One region of the Streptomyces sp. 142MFCol3.1 genome, then DNA from elsewhere that is predicted to be linked to it. Evidence: riboswitches for the same ligand, from Rfam matches in the RefSeq annotation. Region 1 holds a riboswitch; each other region holds the start of a gene.
What was found. A riboswitch is a leader RNA that binds a small molecule or an ion and turns the genes downstream of it on or off. The one in region 1 is predicted to bind thiamine pyrophosphate.
Positions count from the first base shown of each region.

Region 1 (5,694 bases):
TCGGCTCCTCCACCGCCCCACGCAGCTCGTTCTCGATCTCCTTGTTGCGGTAGATGCCGCCGTCGGAGAAGAACAGCACCAGCGTGGGATCGGCGGCCGGGTTCTCACGGACGAACGACCGCACCTCGGCGATGACCTTCTGCTCCTCGTTCTGGATGCCGACCGCGCGCATGTCCACCTGTCCCGGCCGCAGACCCTTGCGCGGCTTCTTGCGCCGGAACAGGGTCAGCTCACCGACCCGGACGTGAAGCTCCAGCCATTCGGGCAGTTCCCCCAGCACCAGGTCCGGCAGCCGGGCCGGATTGGAGGCGAAGGTCCACGCCTGCATCTCCCCGTCGTCGTCCAGCTGCGCGGCCACCGCGGCCATCCGCTCCACCACATCGGCCACGACACCGCGCGAATACAGGAAGGACATCGAGCCCGAGGCGTCGAGGACCAGGACGACACGGGCCCTGACACCCTCCACGCCGTGCTTGCGCAGGCTGACCGCCACCTGCTCCTTGCGCAGGGACAGCCGCTTGCGCATGTCCACGGGCAGGTGCTCCTCACCCTTGACCAGGCGAGGAGGGGTGGCCTGCGGCGCCATGGGAACCGGCGGACCCACGACCGGCGGAGCGGGTGCGGGCGCCGTGGCGGGGAGGGGCGGACGAGGCGCCGGGGGTGCGGTCGGCGCGGCGGGCACCGGAGCCGGGGGCGCCGTCGGCGCGGGCGGAGCGGCGGTCACCGGCGCCTGGTGGGCCACCGCCGCGGCACGGGGCTCGGCGGGCTCCGGGGCGGCAGGCTCCTCGTCCACGCTGATCCCGAAGTCGGTGGCGAGGCCCGCCAGCCCGGAGTCGTAGCCCTGTCCGACCGCGCGGAACTTCCACTGGCCGCCCCTCAGATAGAGCTCGCCTCCTATGAACGCCGTCTCCGTCGTGGCCTCCATCTCGAAACGCGCGAGCTCCCGGCCCGTCCCGGCGTCCAGCAGCCTGAGCATCAGTCCCGACAGCTGGCCGAAGGTGCCGCCGTCGGCCGAGGCACCCAGCACGACACGCTCGACGGCGGGCTCCAGGGCACGCAGGTCCACCCCGACGGTGTCCGTCGTGCCGCCGGCGTCCTGCCGCTTCCCGAGGTGACGCACGGCGCCGGAGGCGTGCTGGGGCTGGTTGTAGAAGACGAAGTCCCCGTCGTCCCTCACCCGTCCGTCCGCCCCGAGCAGGAGCGCCGAGGCATCGGCGTCCGGCGCACCGGGCCCGGCGGACCAACCGAGCACGACCTGCACGGCCTCGGCGGCCACGGGAAGATTGGCGCCTTTGCTCATGGATGTGGCTGTCATGGGCCCAGTCTGCCAACTGAACCCGTCCCCGGGAGCGGCCCGTACGCACACCCGTGCTCATCGGACAGCCCGGGACCTTCTGCCGGCCGAAGACGCGCCAGACCACGAGCGGGAGACGGCCCTTCCCTCCTTCGGGAGGGAAGGGCCGCTCGGCAGGAACCTCGTCGGATCAGTCCGCGATCGGCAGATAGACCCGGTTGCCGCTGGACGCGAACTCCTTCGACTTCTGGAGCATCCCCTCGGCGATCTCCTCCGGAGAAGCCCCCTCGGCCGCCGCGCCACCGAATCGCTCGGTGATGTTCTGGCTGATCTTCATCGAGCAGAACTTCGGCCCGCACATGGAGCAGAAGTGGGCCGTCTTGGCGGGCTCGGCCGGCAGCGTCTCGTCGTGGAACTCGCGTGCCGTGTCCGGGTCGAGCGCCAGGTTGAACTGATCCTCCCACCGGAACTCGAAGCGGGCGTCGGACAGCGCGTCGTCCCACTCCTGTGCACCCGGGTGCCCCTTGGCGAGGTCGGCGGCATGAGCGGCGATCTTGTAGGTGATGACACCGGTCTTGACGTCGTCGCGGTTGGGCAGGCCCAGGTGCTCCTTGGGTGTGACGTAGCAGAGCATGGCCGTGCCCCACCAGGCGATCATCGCGGCGCCGATACCGGAGGTGATGTGGTCGTACGCCGGCGCGACGTCCGTGGTCAGCGGGCCGAGCGTATAGAACGGAGCCTCATCGCAGATCTCCTGCTGAAGGTCGATGTTCTCCTTGATCTTGTGCATCGGGACATGTCCCGGGCCCTCGATCATGGTCTGAACATTGAAACGCTTGGCGACCGTGTTGAGTTCCCCGAGCGTGCGCAACTCCGCGAACTGCGCCTCGTCGTTGGCGTCCGCGATCGAGCCCGGACGAAGGCCGTCGCCCAGCGAGTACGTGACGTCGTACGCGGCGAGGATCTCGCAGAGCTCCTCGAAGTTCTCGTACAGGAACGACTCCTTGTGGTGCGCGAGGCACCACGCGGCCATGATGGAGCCGCCGCGCGAGACGATGCCGGTCTTGCGGTTCGCGGTGAGCGGCACATACGGCAGCCGCACACCCGCGTGGACGGTCATGTAGTCCACGCCCTGCTCAGCCTGCTCGATGACCGTGTCCTTGTAGATGTCCCAGGTCAGTTCCTCGGCGCGGCCGTCGACCTTCTCCAGTGCCTGGTAGAGCGGCACGGTGCCGATGGGCACGGGGGAGTTGCGCAGCACCCACTCGCGGGTGGTGTGGATGTTGCGGCCGGTGGACAGGTCCATGACCGTGTCCGCGCCCCAGCGGGTCGCCCAGGTCATCTTCTCGACCTCCTCCTCGATGGAGGAAGTGACCGCCGAATTGCCGATGTTGGCGTTGACCTTCACCAGGAACCGCTTGCCGATGATCATCGGCTCGATCTCCGGGTGGTTGACGTTCGCGGGAAGCACCGCGCGCCCCGCGGCGATCTCCTCGCGTACGGCCTCGGGCTCGACGTTCTCGCGGACCGCCACGAACTCCATCTCGGGCGTGATCTCGCCCCGGCGGGCGTACGCGAGCTGCGTGACCGCCTGCCCGTCCCGGCCCCGGCGCGGCTGCCGCGGCCTGCCGGGGAAGACGGCGTCGAGGTTGCGCAGGCCCCCGCGCGTTGAGGTGTGCTTGATCCCGTCGTCCTCGGGACGGACGGGGCGGCCCGCGTATTCCTCGGTGTCGCCGCGGGCGATGATCCAGTTCTCCCGCAGGGGCGCCAGACCCCTGCGCACATCGGTGTCGACGGTTGGATCGGTGTACGGGCCGGAGGTGTCGTACAACGTGACGGACTGCCCGTTGGTGAGGTGCACCTGACGGACCGGCACCCGTACGTCGGGGCGCGGACCCCCGACGTACCCCTTGTGCCAGCCGATGGACTTCCCGGCCTCGCCGTTCGAGGACGGGGAAGGAGCCCCGTCCGTCTGGCTGGAGGCAGGCGTGCGTACGTCCTTGTCGGTCATGAGACCTACTCCCTACGCCGGCATTACCCGGTAACAGGTTCGGCGGTCGACGCAGCGGCTTCCGTCCGTCGATGTTTCATGTGAAACATCGCTGAGGCGGAGGTCAGCGCCCTCTCAGCCCGGTGCTCCGAGCTCCCGCGTGTGCAAAGGTGCCTCCACGCTAGCGTCATATCTGGCGCGGTGAACAGAGGGCCCCTGCCGCTCTTGCGATGATCGGTCGGTGACCACGACGCAGCAGTCCCCGTTCCCACCGTCCGAGCCGCCCCGCGGTGCAGGCTCCGGCGACGGCCACCGGCATGGCTCCGGTGACGGCTCCGGACTCGGATCCGACGGTGGCCGTGGACCAGGCGCCGGCCATGGCCACGGTCCCGGCAACGGGCGCGGCGGCGGTCCGGGTGACGGCCACGGCAACAGTCCTGACGGAGGGCACGCACACGGCCCCGGCGGAGGCCACGGCCACTCGCACAGTCACAGCCACAGCCCGGCCGCGCCCGTCTCACGCCACCTGCGCAAGGTCATCGCCGCGGTGCTGATCCCCTTCGCGGCAGCGGTCGTTGTGGGTCTCCTGGTGCTCTGGCCCGGTGGCGCTCCGTCCCACGAGCGGACCGGCGTCGGCTTCGACCGGCAGACACAACAGGCGACGGTCACCCAGGTCGACGAAGTGGACTGCAAGTCGGTGAACGCCGCGGGGCAGGCGCCGACCGGCGACAACTCCACCGCCCAGGGTTCGTCCACGCAGCAGCGGGCGAAGGGAGGGTGCAAGAAGGCCACGATCCGGATCGACACCGGCAAGGACAAGGGCCGCACGTTCACGGAGATCGTCCAGCCCGACCAGACACGGCAGTTGCACGAGGGACAGAAGGTCGTCGTCGCGTACGAGCCGTCCGCGCCGAAGGACCTCCAGTACTCGGTCACCGACGTCAACCGGAAGTTCCCCCTGACCCTGCTGGCCGGGATCTTCGCGATCGTCGTAGTGGTCGTGGGCCGGATGCGCGGCGTCATGGCGCTGGTCGCGCTGGCCATCAGCTTCCTGATCCTGACGTTCTTCATCCTGCCGGCGATCCTGGAGGGCTCGAACCCGCTGATCGTGGCGGTCGTCGGCTCCAGCGCCATCATGCTGATCGCCCTCTACGTGTGTCATGGCCTCTCGGCCCGCACATCGGTGGCCGTCATCGGCACGCTGCTCTCGCTGGTGCTGATCGGTGTGCTCGGCTCGGCCTTCATCGGATGGGCGGCGCTGACCGGCAACACCGACGACAACACCGGCCTGATCCATGGCCTGTATCCGTCCATCGACATGAGCGGTCTGCTGCTCGCGGGCGTCATCATCGGTTCGCTCGGTGTCCTCGACGACGTGACCGTCACACAGACGTCCGCGGTCTGGGAGCTGCACGAGGCGAATCCGACGATGGGCTGGCGCGGCCTGTACCGCGCGGGCATCCGCATCGGCCGTGACCACATCGCGTCGGTCGTCAACACCCTCGTCCTCGCCTACGCGGGCGCCGCGCTGCCGCTGCTGCTGCTCTTCTCGATCGCGCAGAGCAGCGTGGCCACGGTGGCCAACAGCGAACTCGTCGCCGAGGAGATCGTGCGCACCCTGATCGGCTCGATCGGACTGGTCGCCTCCGTGCCGGTGACCACGGCGCTGGCCGCCCTGGTCGTGGCCGCCGACCGCCCCGAGGCCGCGCAGAGCGTGCCCGAGCCCGCCAGGGCCCGGACGCCGATGCGCGGCGGTGGCGGTCGCCGCCGTAAGCGCTGAGACCGTCGGCCGGCCGCACCGACGGTGAGGAAGCGTTACTCCACTTGAGGATGCGGATCAGCCCGCGCTCTGCTCCTCCGCCAGAATGCGGTCGAGGGCCTCGTCGAGATGCGTGTCGAAGCCCGCCTGCGCACGCTCCTGCCCGAGCGGCACCAGCTTGTCGGTGCGGTCGAGGAACGCGACGAGCGGCGCGGCGCCGGACCGGAACAGCGCGTGGTCACAACCCACCTGAAGGCGGATCAGGACCTCGCCGAGGGACTCCGGGTCGGCCGGCGCGATGCGCACATCACCGTCACCGCACGGGCGCCCCACACCGTCGATCAGCAATTCCCGTCCGAACGCCCAGGTCACCGGCGCATCGCCAGGCAGATGGAAGGTCAGCCGGACCGCGTACGGATCACAGGTCTCGTATCGCAGTTCCACAGGAATGCGGAAAGAGAGCTCCTCCGACACGAGGAAGCTCATCATGACCTCTGCCTGTACCGACTCGCGCATCGCCTACCCCGTCGTCTGCCGTCGCCCTGGCCAGGAATCGTCCCCCTGACACTGCTGGAATCTTGCAGAACGTGCACAAGAGATCACAAGGAGTGAGTTTTCAGATACTGATAGAGATCGCGAGTGTCCCTAGCA
Region 1 is NZ_AUKV01000026.1:53,005-58,698, forward strand. It holds gene H305_RS0132135 (VWA domain-containing protein) at 1-1,315, opposite strand, end outside; gene thiC (phosphomethylpyrimidine synthase ThiC) at 1,485-3,305, opposite strand; TPP riboswitch at 3,298-3,454, opposite strand; gene H305_RS0132145 (YibE/F family protein) at 3,526-5,064, shown strand; gene H305_RS0132150 (SsgA family sporulation/cell division regulator) at 5,122-5,559, opposite strand; gene H305_RS0132155 (IclR family transcriptional regulator) at 5,660-5,694, opposite strand, start outside.

Region 2 (5,694 bases), on a different contig from region 1:
GTCGCCTCGACGACGTTGTCGAAGCCGAGGAAGCGGGCCACGAAGGCGTCCGCGGGGCGCTGCCAGACCTCCAGCGGCGTACCGGACTGGGCGATGCGGCCGTCCCGCATCACCACGACCCGGTCGGCCAGCGCGAAGGCCTCGCCCTGGTCGTGCGTGACGGCCAGCACCGTCGTGCCCAACTCACCGAACAGCTGGCGCAGTTCGACGACGAGCCGCTCGCGCAGGGATCGGTCCAGCTGGCCGAGGGGCTCGTCCAGCATCAGCAGACGAGGGCGCGGGGCGAGCGCGCGGGCCAGCGCGACCCGCTGCTGCTCACCGCCGGACAGCTCCCCGACGGGCCTGGACGCGGCCCCCGGAAGGCCGACGAGCTCCAGCAACTCCCGTACCCGTGCGACCTGTTCACTCCTCGGTGCGCCATGCATCCGCAGCCCGAAAGCGACGTTGCCGCCCACGTCCCGCTGCGGGAACAGCTGGTGATCCTGGAACATCAGGCCCACGCCCCGCTTGTGCGCGGGGACACCGCCGAGATCCCGGCCGTCCAGGCACACCCGCCCGGCGTCCAGCACCTGAAGTCCCGCGACGACCCGGAGCAGTGTCGACTTGCCGCTGCCGCTCGGGCCCAGCACGCAGACGATCTCGTGCTCCGCCACGTCGAGACCGACGGCGTCGAGCGCGGCCCGCGCGCCGAAGCGCACGGTCGCGCCTGCGAGTTCGAGCATGGTCAGAACTCCCCCGTCCGGTCCGTCCGTACCCGCTCCAGGAGCAGCAGCGCCACCGCACACACCACCATCAAGATCGTCGAAAGGGCCATCGCCTGGCCGTAGTTGAGATCGCCCGCCCGCCCCAGCAGACGTGCCACCGCGACCGGCAGCGTCGGGTTGTCCGGCCGCGCGATGAACACGGTCGCCCCGAACTCGCCGAGCGACACGGCGAAGGCGAACCCGGCCGCGATCAGCAGCGCCCGCCGCACCAGCGGCAGGTCGACCTCGCGCCACACCCGCCAGGGCGAGGCCCCGAGCACGGCCGCCGCCTCGCGCAGCCGTCCGTCCACCGCCCGCAGCACGGGCAGCATCGTCCGCACCACGAAGGGGACCCCGACCAGCGCCTGCGCGAGTGGCACCAGGATCCAGCTGCTCCGCAGGTCCAACGGCGGTTCGTCGAGCGCGATGAGGAATCCGAAACCGACCGTCACGGCGGAGACGCCGAGCGGCAGCATGAGCAGCGCGTCGAAGCCCCGCACGAGACGGCCCGCGTCACGGCGGGTGAGGGCGGCGGCCGCCAGTCCGCCGATCACGACGGCGATCGCGGTGGCGGCGAGGGCGTACTCCAGCGAGGTGCCGATCGCCGTGACCGGCGCGACGAGGAAGGCACCTCCGTCGTCGGAGGCCAGCGCCCTGTAGTAGGCGAACCCATGGCCGCCCGGGGTGTCGAGCGAACGCTGGACGAGCACCCCGAGCGGGAGCACGAGCAGGCCGGCGACGCTCGCGAGCACTCCCCAGAGCAGCGCCCACTGGCCCGCTCCCCGCGGCCTGCGCACGGTCGTCTCCGGGGCCACCAGGCGCAGCGCGGTCTCCCGGCGCCGCACCGTCCCGGCGTGCACGGCGAGGATCGCGCCCACCGCCACGAACTGGATGAGCGTCAGCACCGCCGCGGTGGCGAGGTCGAAGATCTGCGAGGTCTGCCGGTAGATCTCGACTTCGAGGGTGGAGAAGGTGGGGCCGCCGAGGATCTGCACCACGCCGAAGGAGGTGAAGGTGAAGAGGAACACCATGAGCGCGGCGGCGGCCACGGCCGGGCTCAGCGCCGCAGACGTCACCTTGCGCCAGGCCGCGAACCGCGAGGCGCCGAGCATCCGCGCGGCCTCCTCCTGGCGGGGGTCGAGCTGCGCCCACAGCCCGCCGACGGTCCGTACGACGACCGCGTAGTTGAAGAAGACGTGCGCGAGCAGAATCGCCCAGACCGTGGTGTCGAGCCGCACGCCCCACAGCTCGTCGAGCAGGCCGCCTCGGCCGACCAGCGCCAGGAACGCCGTGCCGACGACGACGGTCGGCAGCACGAAGGGCACCGTCACCACGGCTCTGAGGACCTGCTTGCCCCTGAAATCGAAGCGCGCGAACACATACGCGCCAGGGAGCGCGATCAGCAGCGTGAGCGCCGTCGAGGCGAGCGCCTGCCAGGTGGTGAACCAGAGCACGTGCCGGACGTCGGACTGCGTGAGCACGTCCGCGATCCGCCCCAGCCTCCACTGCCCGTCGGTCTTCAGACCGCGGGCCACGATGGCGGCGACGGGGTAGGCGAAGAAGACGGCGAAGAACGCGACGGGCACGGCCATGAGGCCGAGCCGGGCCGCGTTCGCGCGCCCGCCGGCCCCGCGGCGTCGGCCGCGTCCCTCGCCTCCGAAGCCGCCGCCTCCGTGCCGCCCGCTCCCGGTCTCCCGGGGCGTCGGCGCCTTGGCCGCGGCTTCGGACGCGTCGGCTACTTCAGTACGAGCGAGGTCCACGACTTGACCCACTGGTCACGGTTGGCGGCGATCCTGTCGGGCGCCATGGTCTCGGGGTTCTTGGCCTGCGGGCCGTACCGGTCGAACTCCGCGGGCACCTGGGCGGCTTCCCGCACCGGGTAGACGAACATGTTCAGCGGCATGTCGTCCTGGAACTCCTCGGTGAGCATGAAGTCGATGAGCGCCCTGCCGCCCTTGGCGTTCTGGGCGTTGCTCAGCAGCCCCGCGTACTCGACCTGGCGGAAGCAGGTGCCGGTGGCGACCCCGGTGGGCGCCGTCTTCGGCTTCGGGCTGGCGTAGATCACCTCGGCGGGCGGGGACGAGGCGTACGAGACGACCAGCGGCCGGTCGCCCTCGGCCTTCTTGCCGCCGGCGGACCCGGAGAACTCCTCGTCGTAGGCCTGCTCCCAGCCGTCGACGACCTTCACGCCGTTGGCCTTGAGCTTCTTCCAGTAGTCCTGCCAGCCTCCCCCGTTCGAGCCGGAGGTGTCCCCGTCGCCGTACTTCGCGGCGGTGCCCAGCAGGAAGCCGAGGCCGGGCGAGGACGTGGACGCGTTCTCGGTGACGAGGAGGTTCTTGTACTCGGGCTTGATCAGGTCGTCGAAGGACTGCGGGGGCGTCAGCTTGTGCTCGCTGAAGTAGGCCTTGTCGTAGTTGACGCAGATGTCGCCCGAGTCGACGGGAGTGGCCCGGTGCTTGCCCTGATCGACGCGGTACCGCGGAAGCACCTGGTCCGATCCCTTCGCCTCGTACGGCTGGAAGAGCCCGTTGTCGAGGGCGCGGGAGAGCAGGGTGTTGTCGACGCCGAAGAAGACGTCGCCCTGCGGGTTGTCCTTGGTGAGGATCGCCTTGTTCACGGCCTGCCCGGCGTCACCGTCCTTGAGGACCCTGACCTTGTAGCCGGACTGCTTCTCGAAGTCCTTGAGCACGCTCTTCGACACGGCCCACGAGTCGTGGCTGACGAGCGTGACGGTCTTCGGGTCCGCCGAGCCGCCGCCGCCCGACGACCCGCACGCGGACAGCGTGACCAGGCCCAGGCCTACGGCCACGGCTGCGAACTTCCTGGTGGTGCTCACTGATTTCCTCCTGGGTGACCAGGAAGAGACGCGGCCCTGCCCGGGACCTCTGACAGTTCCCGGGCAGGGCGCAACAGCTTGAGTGGTGACCGAACTTCCTACCCAGAATGACCTGGGCAAGGTTCAGAGGGTCTGCGGTCTGTCCCGCACTCTCAGCGCTGTGGCGCTCCCCTGTCGGAATATGAAGATGTACGTACAGACCTCAGCGTACCGTCTGACGCCTGCGGGCCCGACGCGCGGTGACCGCGGGGCCGACGCCCGGCCTCCGGGGTCGTCGCGCGGCGGCCGGCGTGCCGCCCGGCGGCCCGCATCGTGGCGCGCCCGACCACCCGGATCGCGGCGCCCCGCGGCCCGGATCGTGGCGCGCCCGGTGGCCGGGCCGCCGTCGTGCCCGAGGTCTAACGCTCGGTGGCCGCGAGCTGTCCGCACGCCCCGTCGATCTCCTGACCGCGGGTGTCCCGGACGGTCACCGGCACGCCGTGGGCGGCGATCGCATCGACGAACGCCTTCTCGTCCTCGGGCCGCGAGGCGGTCCACTTCGATCCCGGGGTCGGGTTCAGCGGGATGAGGTTGACGTGCACCGGCTTGCCCTTGAGCAGCCGCCCGAGCCGGTCACCGCGCCATGCCTGGTCGTTGATGTCGCGGATGAGGGCGTACTCGATGGACAGACGGCGCCCGGACTTGGCCGCGTACTCCCAGCCGGCGTCCAGCACCTCGCGCACCTTCCACCGCGTGTTGACGGGCACGAGCGTGTCGCGCAGCTCGTCGTCGGGTGCGTGCAGCGAGATGGCCAGCCGGCACTTGAAGCCCTCGTCGGCGAACCGGTGGATGGCGGGGACCAGTCCCACCGTCGACACGGTGATGCCGCGCTGCGAGAGTCCGAGCCCGTCCGGCTCGGGGTCGGTGAGGGCACGGATCGCTCCGACCACCCGCTTGTAGTTGGCGAGCGGCTCGCCCATGCCCATGAAGACGATGTTGCTCAGCCGCGCCGGGCCGCCCGGGATCTCACCCTCCCTGAGGGCGCGCATGCCGTCCACGATCTGGTGCACGATCTCGCCGGTCGACAGGTTCCGGTCGAGGCCGGCCTGGCCGGTGGCGCAGAACGGGCAGTTCATCCCGCAGCCGGCCTGGGAGCTGATGCACATGGTCACCCGGTCCGGGTACCGCATCAGCACGGACTCGACGAGCGTGCCGTCGAAGAGCCGCCACAGGGTCTTGCGGGTGGTGTCCTGGTCGGTGGACAGGTGCCGCACGACGGTCATCAGCTCGGGAAGCAGCGCTTCCTGGAGCTTGCCGCGCGACGCGGCCGGGATGTCCGTCCACTCCGCGGGGTCGTGCGCGAACCGCGCGAAGTAGTGCTGCGAGAGCTGCTTGGCGCGAAACGGCTTCTCGCCGATGGCGGCGACAGCCTCTTTGCGCTCGGCGGGCGTGAGATCGGCAAGGTGCCGCGGCGGCTTCTTGGCTCCGCGCGGGGCAACGAAAGTGAGTTCTCCGGGCTTCGGCATAACCCTTTCAGTGTCGCAGATCAACTCCACCGGCCCAGGCCAGAGCGGGGTGGGGGCGGTCACCCATGGGTGCCGTCTGTCAGCCTTGGTCGACCTCGCACGGCCCGGGGACGGACCAGGGCCCGACTGCCGTGATCACTGCTGAAGCAGTTCGATCCACCCCGAGCGATGCACGGTCGTCGACTGCTACCACCGTCCGTAGTCGTGGATGCGAGGGAGATCAGCGAAACAGCTGCGGCGCCGAGCAGGTCTCGACGGGCTCATCCGGCCGGTCGGACCACTTCCACCAGACATGCTCGCCGGCGCATCTCCACGGCGATCGGCAAGCGCGTCGACCGCCGTCGTCCCGTCCGGCAAGCACGAGGCCTCCGGGGTTCAGGGGCGGGCCGCTCCCCGTGCCCCCCTGGCGTGCCTGTCGAACGGGCACGCCAGGGGCCCGGTGTCGCCCGGCCGGCCGACGTCGCCACGGTAGTGAGCGGACGCCGCATGCTTCCGACCGGCCGCACGATCGCCGCGAGCAGGTTCTTACGTGTTCGGTGGCGTGGGCATCTGCGTGAAGGTGCACGGCACCGTGAGCGGCAGCGTCGAGGTGCACACCCCCTGCCACACC
Region 2 is NZ_AUKV01000015.1:131,689-137,382, reverse strand. It holds gene H305_RS0123075 (ABC transporter ATP-binding protein) at 1-722, opposite strand, end outside; gene H305_RS0123070 (ABC transporter permease) at 725-2,335, opposite strand; gene H305_RS0123065 (thiamine ABC transporter substrate-binding protein) at 2,479-3,579, opposite strand; TPP riboswitch at 3,657-3,762, opposite strand; gene rlmN (23S rRNA (adenine(2503)-C(2))-methyltransferase RlmN) at 3,978-5,084, opposite strand; gene H305_RS0123055 (hypothetical protein) at 5,610-5,694, opposite strand, start outside.
Region 2: another riboswitch for thiamine pyrophosphate. It lies ahead of H305_RS0123065 (thiamine ABC transporter substrate-binding protein); the one in region 1 lies ahead of thiC (phosphomethylpyrimidine synthase ThiC).

Region 3 (5,694 bases), on a different contig from region 1:
TGGGCGGGAGAATCCCCGGAGTGCGGCTTGGCGCCGGTGAGCATCTCGTACAGGACGACGCCGCAGGCGTAGACGTCGACGCGGGTGTCGGCCGTGCCGTGCTCGATCTGCTCGGGGGCGAGGTACGACACGGTGCCGAGGACCGTGCCCGTCGTGTTCGTCACCGTGTCCACGGCCCGGACGAGGCCGAAGTCCGCCACCTTGACCCGGCCGTCGTCCCCTATGAGGACGTTCTCCGGCTTCATGTCCCGGTGCACGAATCCGGCCCGGTGCGCGGCGCCGAGCGCGGCGAGCACCGGCTCCAGGATGTCCAGCGCCGCCCGCGGCTGGAGCGCGCCCCGGTCGCGCAGCACGTCGCGCAGGGTGCAGCCGGCGACGTACTCCATCGCCAGGTAGACGTACGACCCGTCCGCTCCCTGGTCGAAGACCTGCACCACATTGGGGTGCGCGAGCCGCGCCACCGACTTGGCCTCGCGGATGAACCGTTCGACGAACGAGCCGTCGGCGGCCAGCGTCGGGTGCATCACCTTGAGCGCGAGCACGCGGTCGAGGCGGGTGTCCAGGGCCCGGTAGACCGTGGCCATCCCGCCGACCGCGATCCGCGCCTCGACGCGGTAGCGGCCGTCGAGCACCTGCCCGACAAGCGGGTCGTGAAGGGTCGTATCCACGCAGGTGAGTGTACGAGCCGCCACTGTCACGACGACCCGTTCGGCCGATACCGGGGCGGGACTGCAGCCGAGCTGTGACGCGCGGCGTACGCACGCGCGCGCCGCTCTCGCACAGGCGTCCGGTACGGGGTGGGGGTATCCGCGCGAGGGGCCGTTCCGTCAGAAGGCCGGACGCTCGGGATCCAGTCGTGCCATGCCCTCCGTGGGGGACGACGCCTCGGCGAAGTGACGGCGCGGGATGCGGCCGGCGCGGAAGGCGAGGCGTCCCGCCTCCACCGCGTGCCGCATCCCCTCCGCCATCAGCACGGGCTCCTGCGCCCGCGTCACGGCCGAGGCGAGCATCACACCCGAGCACCCCAGCTCCATGGCGAGCGCCGCGTCGGAGGCGGTCCCGGCGCCCGCGTCCAGGATGACCGGCACGCGCGCGTGCTCGGTGATCAACTGGAAGTTGTGCGGGTTGCGGATGCCGAGCCCGGAGCCGATGGGCGAGCCGAGCGGCATGATCGCGGCGCAGCCGACGTCCTCCAGCTTCCGCGCGAGCACGGGGTCGTCGTTCGTGTACGGGAGCACGGTGAACCCGTCGTCGACCAGGGTCTCCGCGGCGTCCAGCAGCTCGATCGGGTCGGGCAGCAGCGTGCGCTCGTCGGCGATGACCTCCAGTTTGACCAGGTCGGTGCCGAGCGCCTCGCGCGCGAGACGGGCGGTCAGCACGGCCTCGCCCGCGGTGAAGCAGCCCGCCGTGTTCGGCAGCACGCGAATGCCGAGCCGGTCGAGCACGGACAGGACGGAGCCGTGCACGGACGCGTCCACACGCCGCATCGCGACGGTCGTCAGCTCCGTGCCGGACGCCACGAGCGAGCGCTCCAGGACGTCGAGGCTGGGTGCCCCGCCCGTCCCCATGATCAGCCGGGACGAGAAGGACGTACCACCGAGGACCAGGGCATCGTCGGCCATCGGTCAGCCTCCCTGGACGGCGGTGAGGACTTCGACGCGGTCTCCCTCGGCCAGCGGCGTGAGCGGCCACTGCGTGCGCGGGACGACCGTTTCGTTGAGCGCGGCCGCCACCCCGGAGGGGGCGGCGGTGAGCGTGGCGACGAGCGCGTCGAGAGCGGTCCCCGCGGCGATCTGCCGCCGCACGCCGTTGACGAAGATGTTCATGCCGGCTGCTCCGTGAGGGCGGCGGCGAAGCGCCGCGGGGTGAAGGGGCGGGCCACGTCGGGAAGTTCGCCCGTGGTCAGGACGTGCGCCATGGCGTCACCGGTGACCGGGGTGAGCAGCACGCCGTTGCGGTAGTGGCCGGTGGCCAGCAGGAGGCCGTCCAGGCCGGTCGGGCCGATCAGCGGCGCGTTGTCCGGCGAGCCGGGGCGCAGCCCGGCGCGCGTCTCGGTGAGCGGCAGTTCGGTGATGCCGGGCACCAGCTCGTGCGCGTCGCGCAGCAGCTCGTACACACCGCCCGCGGTCACCGTGGTGTCCCAGCCCAGCTCCTCGCTGGTCGCGCCCACGACGAGCTCGCCGCTCTCCCGCGGCACCAGATAGACCTGGCTGCCCCGGACGACCGCACGGACCGTGCGGCTCAGGAACGGCGCGTACCGTTTCGGCACCGTCAGCCGCAGCACCTGCCCCTTCACGGGCCGCACGGGCGGCAGCACATCGTCGGGCACGCCCGCCAGACGCCCGCTCAGGCTCCCCGCGGCGAGCACCACCTGGCCCGCGGACAGTTCGGTGCCGTCCGTGGTCACGGCTCCCACGGCCCTGCCGCCTTCGACCCGCAGGCGCTCCGCCCACGTGCGGAGGAACACCACGTCGGCCCGCTCGCAGGCCGCGACCAGGGCGCCGGCGAGCCGGCGGGGGTCGATCTGGTGGTCGCCGTCGACCCGCAGGCCGCCGCGCACGCCGGGCGCGAGCATCGGCTCCAGACGGCGGCACTCACGGCCGCTCAGCCACTCCGACTCCAGCCCCGACCGGCGTTGCAGGGCGTGCAGTTCGCGCAGATGGGCGCGGTCGTCGGCGTCCAGGGCGACGGCGAGCGTGCCGCACCGGCGGTACCCCACGTCCTGGCCGCTCGCCTCGGTGAGTTCGGCGGCGAAGTCCGGATAACGGCGCGCCGAGGCCAGGTTGAGGCCCAGCAGGGTCTGCTCGCCGTAGTGCAGTTCGGTGACGGCGGCGAGCATTCCGGCCGCGACCTGCGCGGCCCCGCCGCCGGGCTCGGGGTCCACGATCGCGGTGGCCAGCCCGCGTTGCGCGGCCCGCCAGGCCGTGACCAGGCCGATGATCCCGCCCCCGATGACCAGGACGTCGGGCGTTCGTGACGACATGGGCGTCCAGCCCCTCCCTTCGCCGGCATGACCCGGATCAGGTTCGTACGGTCGGAGGCCGCCCAGCCTCCCTCTCAGCCCGGTGCGTCCGGGCTCCCGCGAGTGCTTTACGTTGGCCACCCTAGCCCTCCGTCACATGTCTCAGTAAGGGAGCCTCCGCCCATGGCCCGATCGCTCGACGGTGTCGTTCTCGCCCCTGTCGCCGACCAGGCACCGGGGCAGGTGGGCACCCGCACCCGCTTCGTCTACCACGAGCGGAACGGGGAGATCTGGGCCGAGTACGCGGGCGGCGATGTGGTACGCGGCCACCTCGTGGGTACCCGTGAGGGTGACCGTCTCGACTTCCGGTACGTACAGCTGGGGCGTACCGGCGGCACATCGTCGGGCCACTGCGTCTCCCGCGTGGTGGAGCTGCCCGACGGGCGGCTGCGCCTGGAGGAGACCTGGGAGTGGGAGTCGCAGGCGGGCAGCGGGACGAGCACGGTGGAGGAGGTCGCCCGGGTGGAGCATTCGCCGGCGGCGGACGAGCCGGTGTGGAACAGCTCACTGAGCACGTCCGCTGACTGACGAATCGTCAGGTGTCTATGGTGATCAGGTGAGCGAGCAGACGCAGGAGCGTACGAAGCGGCGGGTCGTCGTCGTGGGCGCGGGCATGGCCGGTGTCCAGACCGCGGTCGCCCTGCGCGAACAGGGTTTCACCGGCAGCGTCACCCTCATCGGCGCGGAGCCCCATCAGCCGTACGACCGGCCGCCGCTGTCCAAGGCCGTGCTGCTCGGCAAGTCCGAGGGTTCGGCCTTCGACGTCGACTTCGAGGCGCTGGACATCGAGCTCCAGCTCGGCTGCGAGGCGCTCGGCGTCCGCCCCGCCGACCACGAGCTGGACACCGAGGCGGGTCCGGTCCGGTACGACGTCCTGGTCATCGCGACCGGCGCGGAACCGATCCGGCTGCCCGGCGCCGAAGGGGTGCCCGGCGTCCATCTGCTGCGCACCCTCGACGACGCGGAACGGCTGCGTCCCGTCCTCGCCCGGCAGCACGACATCGTGGTCGTCGGGGCCGGCTGGATCGGCGCCGAGTTCGCCACGGCGGCGCGCGAGGCCGGCTGCAGGGTGACGGTCGTGGAGGCCGCCGACCGCCCTCTCGCCGGGGCGCTGCCCGCCGAAGTGGCCGCGCCGATGGCCGCCTGGTACGCGGACAGCGGGGCCGAGCTGCGCACCCACGCGCGCGTGGAGCGTGTCGAGCCTGGTGCCGTGGTGCTGGACGACGGCTCCCGGGTGCCCGCGGGCGCCGTGGTCGTCGGTGTCGGCGCCCGTCCGGCCACCGCGTGGCTCGCCGGCTCCGGCATCGAGCTGGGCGCCCATCGCGAGATCGTGGCCGACGACCACCTGCGCACCTCCCTGCCGGACGTCTACGCGGTCGGCGACTGCGCCTCCTTCCCGTCGGGCCGGTACGAGGACCGCCTCCTGGTCCACCACTGGGACAACGCCCTCCAGGGCCCGCGCACGGTCGCCGCGAACATCATCGGCGAGGCCCCCGCCGCGTACGACCCGGTCCCGTACTTCTGGTCCGAGCAGTTCGGCCGCTTCGTCCAGTACGTCGGGCACCACGCCCCCGACGACACGACCGTCTGGCGCGGCGACCCGTCCGGCACCGCGTGGACGGTCTGCTGGCTCCGCGACACCCGCCTGGTGGCCCTCCTGGCGGTGGGCCGCCCGAGGGATCTCGCCCAGGGCCGCAGGCTGATCGAGGCGGGCGCCGAGATGAGTCCGGAGCTCCTGGCGGATCCGGCCAGGCCCCTGAAGTCGGCGACCGCCTGACCGGACGGCCGCACCGGAGGCGAGCGGAGGCGCCGGGAGAGGCGCCGGGGCGGAGTTCTCGGGGCACGGCGGTCGCGCCTCGGCCTTCCGGCGGAGTGGCCGGACGCAGGGCGACACCCGGCGCGCGGCGGGTCGCCGGGGGTGCCGCAGGCGCGGGAGCCCGGGGCCGAACGGCGTGCGCGGAGCCATGGCGGAGCCGGACGGGGCGCGCGCCCGGACGGTGCCCGGGTACCGAGTGTCAGTCCGGGATGGCAGGCTTGTCCCGTGACCGAGATTGACGCAAAGATCGATGCTCTCGTCCCCGCCTGGCTCACCCTCCCCGACATCGCCGAACAGCTCGGCGTCGAGGTGACCCGCGTGCGGCAGCTGGTCAAGGAGGGCCAGCTGATCGCCGTACGCCGTGGTGAGAACCGCGCGCTGCACGTCCCCGCCGCCTTCATCGACGGGGACAAAGTGGTCAAGGGCCTTTCCGGCACCCTGACGCTGCTGCGGGACGACGGCTTCACCGACGAAGAGATGCTGGAGTGGCTCTTCACTCCCGACCCGACCCTGCCGGGTACTCCCGCGCAGGCCCTGAGCGAGAATCGCGGCACGGAGGTGAAGCGCCGCGCCCAGGCGCTCGCCGTCTGACCTGAACCGACCGTCCGGCGTACGGACCGCGGACCGCCAGCCCCTGGCCCCGTGGTCCGTACGCACCGACCACGGGGGACACACGCATGCCCGAGAACGCCGCGACCACCGCGCGCGCCCAGCTCGCCGACGCCCGTCTCTACCTCTGCACGGACGCCCGCAAGCGCCAGGGCGACCTCGCCGAGTTCCTCGACGCGGCTCTGGCGGGCGGCGTCGACATCGTGCAGCTGCGTGACAAGGGCATGGAGGCGGCCGAGGAACTGGA
Region 3 is NZ_AUKV01000019.1:164,796-170,489, reverse strand. It holds gene pknB (Stk1 family PASTA domain-containing Ser/Thr kinase) at 1-668, opposite strand, end outside; gene H305_RS0127245 (thiazole synthase) at 828-1,622, opposite strand; gene thiS (sulfur carrier protein ThiS) at 1,626-1,826, opposite strand; gene thiO (glycine oxidase ThiO) at 1,823-2,983, opposite strand; TPP riboswitch at 2,981-3,093, opposite strand; gene H305_RS47185 (hypothetical protein) at 3,146-3,550, shown strand; gene H305_RS0127225 (NAD(P)/FAD-dependent oxidoreductase) at 3,579-4,799, shown strand; gene H305_RS0127220 (Rv2175c family DNA-binding protein) at 5,064-5,429, shown strand; gene thiE (thiamine phosphate synthase) at 5,516-5,694, shown strand, end outside.
Region 3: another riboswitch for thiamine pyrophosphate. It lies ahead of thiO (glycine oxidase ThiO); the one in region 1 lies ahead of thiC (phosphomethylpyrimidine synthase ThiC).